Regions from separate parts of the Alloalcanivorax venustensis genome, predicted to be linked through region 1. Evidence: predicted binding sites of a transcription regulator. Region 1 holds the regulator's gene; each other region holds the start of a gene.
What was found. The regulator sigma-54, encoded in region 1, starts transcription at its own class of promoters, with help from an activator protein. The targets are predictions, from matches to a motif close to TGGCACNNNNNTTGCTNT.

Region 1 (3,255 bases):
GCACGAACACCAGATCCACCGGGCGCCCGTCGACGGCGTCGAAGTCCACCGCGTCTTCCAGCTTCAACAGCAGGCCCACCGCGCCCTCGCAGTGGCCCAGCCGGCAGTGGGGAATGGCGATGCCCTCGCCGATGCCGGTGGACCCGAGTTTTTCCCGGGCCACCAGGGCGTCGAACACTTCCTGCTCGTTGAGGCCGCCGCAGCTGGCCGCGGCCAGCTGGGCGATCTGATCGAGCAACCGTTTTTTACTGGTGACCGACACGTCGTTATAGGTGCGGTCTTCGCTGAGCAATTCACGTACTCGCATAGGGTTAATGACCGTGTTTACGGTCCACCGTCTTCTCTTTGTGTTTGAGGATTTGCCGGTCCAGCTTGTTGGTCAGCGCATCAATGGCCGCGTACATGTCGTCCGCGTGGGCGGTGGCGAACACGTCGGCGCCGGAGATGTGGATGGTGGATTCGGCCTTGTGGGATTTGGGCTCCGGAGACAGGATCACCTGAATGCTGGTGATCTGATCGAAATGGCGCTCCAGTTTGGCGAACTTTTCGTCCACATAGTCACGCAGGGCGTCGGTGATATCCAGGTGGTGACCACTGATGTTTATTTGCATGGCTGGCTCCTATACCTCGTTAAGACCCATCCTCCGCGCGCCTACACCAAACGCTTGCGGGCGCTCGAGGACGGGATGCGCATCGCCTCGCGATATTTGGCGACCGTGCGGCGCGCCACCTTGATCCCCTGATCATTCAGCAAGCTCGCCAGCTTGTTGTCGCTGAGCGGCTTGCGAGGACTCTCGGCGGCGACCAGCTTCTTAATGATGGCACGAATGGCGGTGGAGGAACACTCACCGCCGCCGTCCGTGTCGACGTGACTTGAGAAGAAATATTTCAGCTCGAACACGCCCTTGGGCGTGAGCATGAATTTCTGGTTGGTGACCCGGCTGATGGTGGACTCGTGCATGCCCACGGCCTCGGCGATGTCCGCCAGGACCAGCGGTTTCATCGCCTCTTCACCGTAGTTGAAGAAGTCCTGCTGCACCTCGACGATGCGGCTGGCCACTTTCAGCAGGGTATCGTGGCGGCTTTGCAGGCTTTTCAGGAACCATTTGGCCTCCTGCATGCAGTTACGCAGGTACTGGCCGTCCTCGCCGCCCACCTGGCGGGCCATCTGCGCGTACTGGGCGTGGAGGTTGACGCGCGGCAGCACCGCCTCGTTGAGCGCCACCCGCCAGCCGCCCTTGTGGGCGCTGACCACCACGTCGGGGACCGCGTAATCGGCGCTCTCGCCGCCGATCTGCTGGCCCGGGGCCGGATCCAGGCCGCGCAGCAGGGCCATGGCCGCCAGCAGCGCTTCCTCGGTGGCGCCCAGCGCCCGCCGCAGGCCGGCGTAATCGTGTTTTTCCAGCAGCGTCTGGTGCGCCAGCACCGCCCGGGCGTGGTCCAGATGCGGGGTGTCCTCGGGCAGCTGGGCCAGCTGCACGCCCAGGCACTCGGCCAGGTCGCGACTGGCCACGCCGACCGGGTCGAACTGTTGCAGCCGGTGCAGCACCGCCACCACTTCATCGTCTTCCACCGGGTCGTCCGGGTCGGCGATTTCGTTATGGGCGGTGGTGACCAGGTCTTCCAGGGGCACGGTGACGAAGCCGCGCTCGTCCAGGGCTTCAATGATGATCTGGGCGATCACCCGGTCCCGGTCGCTCATCGGCGTCAGGTTGAGCTGCCACTCCATGTGGCTGATCAGGGTGTCCGGGTTGGCGTGGCGCTGCTGCCAGGCGTCGGCGTCCTCGCTCTCGCCGCCGGGGCTGCTCTGGCCCACGTAGAGGTCGTCCCAGTCGCTGTCGGTCTCCACCGGGCCGTCCACCAGGTCTTCCAGGGCGTCGCTGCGCTCCACATCCAGGTCGGCGTCGGCGTCGTACTCGCCGTCATCGGCGCTGAAATCCTCGGCGCCTTCCTCCATTTCCAGCAGCGGGTTGGTCTCCACCGCCTGCTGGATCTCCAGGCGCAGGTCCAGCGTCGACAGCTGCAGCAGGCGGATTGCCTGCTGCAGCTGGGGCGTCATGGTCAGCTGCTGGCCGATTTGAAGCTGTAAGGAGGGTTTCATGCTGCGTGTCTGGTTGCTCGATCCCGAGGGTTGGAGCATAGCAGCATCAATCGAAATTAAGCAATAATCATGCCAGCTATTGTGTTGTCCGGCGGAAGGGTGTAGGGCGATGCGGCGGGAAGGCGTCCACTATATGCAAGGGTTTGGGCGGTGCGCAAGGCGCGGCGGCGCCCGCCGCCGCTTTTGTCGCCACTAGAGCCGGAAATCGGCGCCCAGGTAGACGTCGCGCACCTGCTGGTTGCCGAGAATGGTGTCGGCGTCGCCGTCGGCGATGATATGGCCGGTGCTGACGATATAGGCGGTGTCGCAGATATCCAGGGTCTCGCGGACGTTGTGGTCGGTGATCAGCACGCCGATGCCGCGGTCCTTGAGATGGCGGATGATGCTCTTGATGTCGTTCACGGAGATCGGGTCGACCCCGGCGAAGGGCTCATCCAGCAGAATAAAGTCCGGGTCCGTGGCCAGGCCGCGGGCGATCTCCGCGCGCCGCCGCTCGCCGCCGGACAGGCTCATGCCCATGCTGTCGCGAATATGGTCGATGTGGAATTCCTGCAGCAGTTTCTCCAGCTGCTCCTTGCGCTCCGCCTTGCTGAGGCTCTTGCGCGTTTCCAGGATCGCCATGATGTTCTGCTCCACGGTGAGGCGGCGGAAGATGCTCGCCTCCTGGGGCAGGTAGCCGATGCCGCGTTTGGCCCGGCCGTGCATGGGCAGGTGGGTGATGTCGTTGCCGTTGATCTCGATGCGGCCGGCGTCGGCGGCCACCAGGCCCACGATCATATAGAAGCAGGTGGTCTTGCCGGCGCCGTTGGGGCCCAGCAGACCGACGATCTGGCCGGCTTCCACTTCCAGGGAGACGTCCTCGATGACGCGGGTGCTCTTGTAGCTCTTGGCCAGGTTATGGGCGCTCAGATGTGCCATCTCAGGGGGTCTCCGCATTGTCGGATTGCGCGGCCGGGGCGTCCTGGGCCGGTTCGCCGTTGTCCTGCTCCTCCGGCTCGGCGTCCTCGCTGGCCTGCTCGGCGTTCTTGGCCGGGATCACCAGGCGGACCCGCTTGTCGCCTTCGCTGCTGGCGTCCACGCGGCGCGAATCCAGGTTGTACTCCACCTTGGCGCCTTCGAAGGTGTTGCCCTGGTGGGTGACGCGGGCGTTGCCG
Region 2 (3,255 bases), 980 kb from region 1:
TCCGGCCACAGGGCCGCCATGTGCCGGTCACTGTTACCCACCTCGACGATCAGCACGCCGTCCTCGGAGAGCCGCTCGGCGGCGCCGGCCAGCAGGCGGCGGGTGAAATCCAGGCCGTCGTGCCCGGACGCCAGCGCCAACTCCGGCTCGTGGCGGTATTCGTCGGGCATCGCGGCCAGGTCCTCCGCGTCCACGTAGGGCGGGTTGGAGATAATCAGGTCGTAGGGGCCGTCCAGCCCGTCCAGGCCGTCCGCCTGCACCGCCGTGACCCGGTCGGCGAGACCGTGCTCGTCGATATTGCGCCGGCACACCGCCAGCGCCTGTTCGGAGATGTCGCTGGCGTCCACCCGCGCGTCGGGCAGCGCGTGGGCGCAGGCGATGGCGATGCAGCCGCTGCCGGTGCACAGATCCAGCACCCGGCCGACCCGCTCCGGCGCCAGCCAGGGCTGGAAGCCGGCCTCGATCAGCTCCGCCAGCGGCGAACGGGGAATCAGCACCCGTTCATCGACGAAAAACGGCAGCCCGCAGAACCAGGCCTGCCCGGTCAGATACGGCACCGGCACCCGCTCGTTGGCGCGCTTAACCAGCAGCGCCACATAGCGGTCGACCTCGTCCGGCAGCAACCGCGCGTCGAGCATGCGCGGGTCGGTGTCCAGGGGCAGCGCCAGCACGTGCAGCAACAACGCCAGGCACTCATCGCCGTGGTCGTCGGTGCCGTGGCCCAGATAGACCCCGGCGCGGCGCAGGGCGGATTCCCCCCAACGCAGACAATCACGGGGGGTCTTGAGGGTGGCCAGGGCCTGTTGCTGTTCGCGGGGTTCAATCACGTCTTGGCTCCAAACGGGCTCGAAAGAGTACCACATTCTGCCACAGGGGGAGGCCCGGCGCGCCGCCGGCGGCATCGTCACAGCACTGACATGCGCCCTTGCCATGCTGGGTCCGGCACTGAAACGTAAATACAGATGACATTATCGGGAAACCTGTTAAATTGCGCTTTCCAGGCAATCGAGGCTTTCATGCGAACTTGGCTCTTCAAGACCGAACCGAACGACTTCAGCATCCGCGACCTGCGTGATGCCCCCGACCAGATGACCGGTTGGGACGGCGTGCGCAATTACCAGGCCCGCAACCGGCTGCGCGACGAGATCCAGGACGGCGACCGGGTACTGATCTACCATTCCCGCGGACGCAATCCGTCGATTGTCGGTGAAGCCCAGGTGGTGTCCGGCCCCTACCCGGATCCCACCCAGTTCAAGCCTGACCACCCCGGCTTCGACGCGCGCAGCAGCGAGGACATGCCGCGCTGGTTCCAGGTCGACCTGCGCTTCGTGGCGCTCTACCAGACCCCGCTGAGCCTCGCCGACATGCGCGAAGTGCCGGAATTCGCGGACATGGAGCTGCTGGTGCACCCGCGCCTGTCGATCCAGCACATCACCGACCGCCAGTACCAGCAGATCATTGCCCGCTGCGAGCCCGAGCTCGCCGCCCGCTCCCCGCTGATCCCCGCCTTTACCTGAACGTTCTCTCCAGAAGGAACACAGACCCGCTCACCAGCCAGCGTCACCGCTCCGGGTTATCGCTGGCGCCGAACCTTTCGACAAAGCCGCACTCGGCAGCTGGCACCATTCGGGAGGTTCGTTCTCGGTGTCCGTGTCCAGGACTGTGTGAGGCAGGGAGCCGAACACAAGCCTACAGGGACGTATTCACGGCGGGTCCTGGACACGGACACCGAGAACGAACCGGGCTACGGAGCCCTAGCGCTGAAAAATTGGCATAACCGTTGCACCGCCCCCCTAACCAAAGGCTATTCCCGTGGGGGATCTCATGGAACGACGCGCCGCGCTACTGCTCACCCTCATCGCCCTGCCCGCTTCCGGCCTGGCCGACACCCCGGAATACACCGCCAACGACGTGGTCTGGATCGCCATCGCGGCGGCCCTGGTGTTCCTCATGCAGGCCGGCTTCGCGCTCCTGGAAAGTGGCCTGAGCCGCACCAAGAACGCCATCAACGTGGTGATGAAGAACTACATGGACCTGTGCGTGGGGACGCTGATGTTCTGGGCGCTGGGCTTCGGCCTGATGTTCGGGGTCAATCCCAGCGGTTGGGTGGGCCAGGACCTGTTCGCGCCCAGCCAGGGCGACAGCGATCTGTGGACTCTGTTGCTGTTCCAGCTGATGTTCGCCGCCACCGCCGCCACCATCGCGTCCGGGGCGATGGCGGAACGCACCCGCTACCTGGGGTATCTGTGCGGCGCCATGCTGATCACCGGGCTGGTCTACCCGCTGTTCGGCAACTGGGCCTGGAATAGCGACGGCTGGCTGGCGGCTCTCGGGTTTATCGACTTCGCCGGCTCCACCGTGGTCCACAGCGTCGGCGGCTGGTGCGCGCTGGCCGGCATCATGGTGGTGGGGCCGCGCCTGGGCCGCTTCGACAGCCAGGGGCGGCCACGGGAGATTCGCGGCCACAATTTATCGTTCGTGGCCCTGGGCGGGTTCCTGTTGTGGTTCGGCTGGTTCGGCTTCAACGGCGGCTCCACCCTGGGGGCCGACGTCAATATCGCGCTGATCAACCTCAACACCCAGCTGGCGGCCGCCGCCGGCGCCCTGGGGGCCGCGCTCTACCGGGTTATCGCCCGCCGCCCGGTGCTGCTCACCGAAACCGTCAACGGCAGCCTGGCCGGGCTGGTGGCGATCACCGCCGGCTGCGCCACCATGACGCCCGGCTTCGCGATCATCACCGGCCTGCTGGGCGGGCTGCTGGTGGGCCCGGGCAGCCGCCTGCTGTTGTCGATGAAACTGGACGACGTGGTGGGCGCGGTGCCGGTGCATGCGTTCGCCGGGGCCTGGGGCACGCTGGCCGCCGGGCTGTTCTACCAGGGCGACCTGTTCGACCCGCAGCGGGTCACGGTGCAGTTGCTGGGCATTGTGGTCGCCTTCGCCTGGGCGTTCTTCGCCGCCTTGATCCTGTATATGGTGCTGTCGCTCACCGCCGGCCTGCGGGCGCCCAGCCAGCATGAACAGCGGGGCCTGGACGTCAGCGAGCACGCCGAGCTGGGCTACCCGGAATTCGCCCAGCAGCACCTCTACGACGCCGACGTGGCCAGCGGCCTGGATAGCCCACGATGAGCCCGGAAGAACGCCACCGCCGCGCCATTGCCACCGGCCTGGCCCCCTATCTGGACAGCCGCCAGGTGCCGGAGGCGGTGGCCCTGTGGCAGCGCGACTACGCCCACCGCCCGCGCTTTTCGCTGCAGG
Region 3 (3,255 bases), 1.6 Mb from region 1:
GCGCTGACAGTTTGATCACGCTTGCGTGACCTTCGCGGCGTCGGCGGATTGTCATAAAACCGTGACAGTGCGCGGTTAGTCTGGGCGTTCCGACGACGGCCGGACCTATGGAACAACACCTCTACCAGCTACAACGCCACCTGCCCGAGCAACTGCATCTGGACAACCTGATACGCCTGGGGGAACGGCACCTGCGCGTGACCGAGGTACTGACGGTGCCGCAGGGCGACCTGCGCCTGCCGGTGCGGGTGATCGAGATGGGCAGCCAGGCCGCCGGCGCCCCGGCGATCGGCTTCTTCGGCGGCGTGCACGGCGTCGAGCGGATCGGCACCCAGGTGATTCTGTCCTGGCTGCACAGCCTGATTCACCGCCTGCAGTGGGACGACCAGCTGCACCGGCGCCTGGAGCATATCCGCCTGGTGTTCATGCCGATGGTCAACCCGGGCGGCATCTGGCGGCGCACCCGCAGCAACCCCAACGGCGTCGACCTGATGCGCAACGCCCCGGTGGAGGCCGACGGCCGGGTGTCGTTCCTGGTCGGCGGTCAGCGCCTCAGCCGGCACCTGCCCTGGTTCCGGGGCCGCGCCGGCGACCCCATGGAAGCGGAAGCGCAGGCGCTGGTCCGGGTGGTGGAAGAAAAGCTGCTGCGCGCGCCGGTATCGCTGAGCCTGGACTGCCACAGCGGCTTCGGCCGGCGCGACCGCATCTGGTGCAGCTACGCGCGCACCCACCAGCCGATCGCCCACCTGGCCGAGGTGTACCGGCTCAAGCAGGTGCTGGAGGCCACCTACCCGCACCACCACCCCTATCTGATCGAGCCCCAGTCCTTGAACTACACGACCCACGGCGACCTCTGGGACTATCTCTACGACCGCGCCCGCGAACACCACCCGGAAAAGATGTTCCTTCCGTTCACCCTGGAAATGGGCTCCTGGCTGTGGGTGCGCAAGAACCCCCGCCAGATGCTGGATTTCTTCGGCTTCTTCAATCCGGTGATCGGCCACCGCCACCACCGGGTGCTGCGCCAGCATCTGCCCCTGCTGGAATTTCTCACCGCGCTCACCGCCAACGCCGGCAACTGGCTGCCCACCGGCCCCCGCCGGGAGGCGCTCACCCGCGAGGCGATCCGCCACTGGTTCGGCGGCGACCCGGCCTAGTCCTCTGGTGGTCCTATTCTTGCAGCCCTACACTGGCGATATTCATTCAGAGGACCTTCGATTATGAAAAAAACGCTGTTGCTCCTGCCCGCCCTGATGCTGGCGGGCTGCCAGATGCTCAACTACCAGGAACCCACCGGCGAGGACACCGCCGCCGTGGTGTTCACCGGCAACGAGGCCGCCCAGCCAGTGGTGTGCGTGCCCGGCCGCGGCTTCAAGGACACCAAGATATCCCTGGCGGTGAAGCCCTGGGACACCAATGCCTTTAACGAGCTGTTCAAAACAATGAGAAAAGCCGAACAGGTACCGGTGACGGTGGCCGCCGACGGCCAGACCCGCATCGGCGTGGTCTACAACGAGCGCGACACCGACATGCGCCGCAATCACTGCCGGGTGGCCGTACAGTTCAACGCTCAGGCGGATACCCGTTACTTCGCCCACTTTACCCGCAACGAGGCCGGCCAGTGCGGCCTGGAAGTACGCGGCGAGGAAGGCGTGCAGGCCGACGCGGTGCCGGTGGACTGGGACTGCCCCTGATAAAAGCGCCGTTTTGGTGCAAGGCACTAAAACAGCGCACAGCCGCCGGGCCCTTTACCGGCTTTACCCCGACCCTCTTTTCGCCTCTCCCCCTAAACCCCTGAAAAATCAGGGGTTTTTATTTTTGGCACGCTCCCTGCTTTATACCGATACGAGCCTCCCAGGCCGGTGCGCCAGGAGCGCACAAACCACAGAACATTTGTTATTTGCAAAGAGGGTTGCACATGAAACACGTATCTGGGATCAAAAAGACCGTTCTGGCCGCCAGCGTGGCCGCCACCATGGCAGCAGGCCTGGCCGCTCCTTCCATCGCAGTGGCCGAAATCAGCGGCACCGCCGGTGTCTCCAACATGTACTTCTGGCGTGGTGTGGATCTGACCGAGGGTAACGCCCAGGTGTTCGGTAGCCTGGACTATGCTCACAGCACGGGGCTTTACGCCGGTGTCTGGGGCAGCTCTGAAATCGGCGGCAGCGAGTACGACCTGTACGCCGGCTACGCCGGTTCCCTGGGTGATTTCAGCTACGACATCGCCTACGTGGACTACAACTATCCGAACTCCAGCACCTACACCCAGGACGAATATCGCGATTTCCAGGAAGTGATCCTCAACCTGGGCTTCGCCGGCTTCAGCGCCGCGGGTTACTTCGGTGTGGGTGACTACGGCCGCGGCGACGATTCCGTGGACAACGAAGACAACTACTACACCCTGGGTTACAGCTACGACAAATACGGCGTCACCGTCGGTACCTGGGACTTCGAAGCCGATGACAGCAACTACACCCACGTTGATCTGAGCTACGCGCTTACCGATGAACTCGGGTTCACGGTCTCCAAGATCGTTGATTCCGAAGCCGGCAACATGGACGACAACGACGACACCCTGTTCGTCGTGACCTACGCCCTGTCGTTCTAAGAGCGTCAAGAACACGGGGCGGGATTCTCCCCCCGCCCCTTATTTTCACACCGTGGGGCCCTCCCTGGTCCTCGCTGGAAACGCAAGCAGGCCCCACGGTGTTTTTTACGCGAGTCCCCGCCTACTCAAAGTACGTCACCAGACCATCATGGTCGGACACCACCTCGCTACCGTCACTGCCGTAAAGGCGATCGTAGCGCCCGGCATTGCCCCGGCTCACCGCCACACCCTGTAACTCCGCCTTGAGCGCCTCCGACAACCAGACGTAATCCAGCGTCTGCGGCCGGCAACGGTGGCGGTAACTGTAGCGCTCCGCGCTTTTCACACGGTCCCAGCTGTTATAGAGCCCGCTCGCCGCCATCACCGTCAGCGGCTCGCTGAAGGCGCCGCTGTCCGGCGCGCTGTTGAAGTCGCCGACCACCGCCAGGGCGGTGTCGCTTCGGGCCCGGGACCACTCGGCCAGCCGTGCCGCCTGGCGGCGCCGCTTCTCCGCCACCCAGGGTTTCTCGCCGAGGCCGTTGGCGCTGCGCAGATGCACGATCACCAGGGTCAGCTCGCGGGGCGCGGTCAGGGAGACCGCCAGCGGCGGGCGGCTGAACAGCGGCTGGCCCCGGAAGCGCTGGTCGGCGAACAGGGCGCGGACGCCG

Region 2: the regulator sigma-54 is predicted to act here: its motif matches at 1,770-1,787, upstream of ACMG4O_RS10360 (ammonium transporter).
Region 3: the regulator sigma-54 is predicted to act here: its motif matches at 1,820-1,837, upstream of ACMG4O_RS06540 (TorF family putative porin).

Annotation. Positions count from the first base shown of each region.
Region 1 is NZ_CP179934.1:3,189,793-3,193,047, reverse strand. It holds gene ptsN (PTS IIA-like nitrogen regulatory protein PtsN) at 1-307, opposite strand, end outside; gene hpf (ribosome hibernation-promoting factor, HPF/YfiA family) at 312-611, opposite strand; gene ACMG4O_RS14955 (RNA polymerase factor sigma-54) at 653-2,101, opposite strand; gene lptB (LPS export ABC transporter ATP-binding protein) at 2,294-3,019, opposite strand; gene lptA (lipopolysaccharide transport periplasmic protein LptA) at 3,021-3,255, opposite strand, start outside.
Region 2 is NZ_CP179934.1:2,207,657-2,210,911, reverse strand. It holds gene prmB (50S ribosomal protein L3 N(5)-glutamine methyltransferase) at 1-863, opposite strand, end outside; gene ACMG4O_RS10365 (EVE domain-containing protein) at 1,017-1,517, shown strand; gene ACMG4O_RS10360 (ammonium transporter) at 1,825-3,126, shown strand; gene ACMG4O_RS10355 (hypothetical protein) at 3,123-3,255, shown strand, end outside.
Region 3 is NZ_CP179934.1:1,371,041-1,374,295, reverse strand. It holds gene ACMG4O_RS06550 (M14 family zinc carboxypeptidase) at 108-1,157, shown strand; gene ACMG4O_RS06545 (hypothetical protein) at 1,221-1,694, shown strand; gene ACMG4O_RS06540 (TorF family putative porin) at 1,919-2,608, shown strand; gene ACMG4O_RS06535 (endonuclease/exonuclease/phosphatase family protein) at 2,730-3,255, opposite strand, start outside.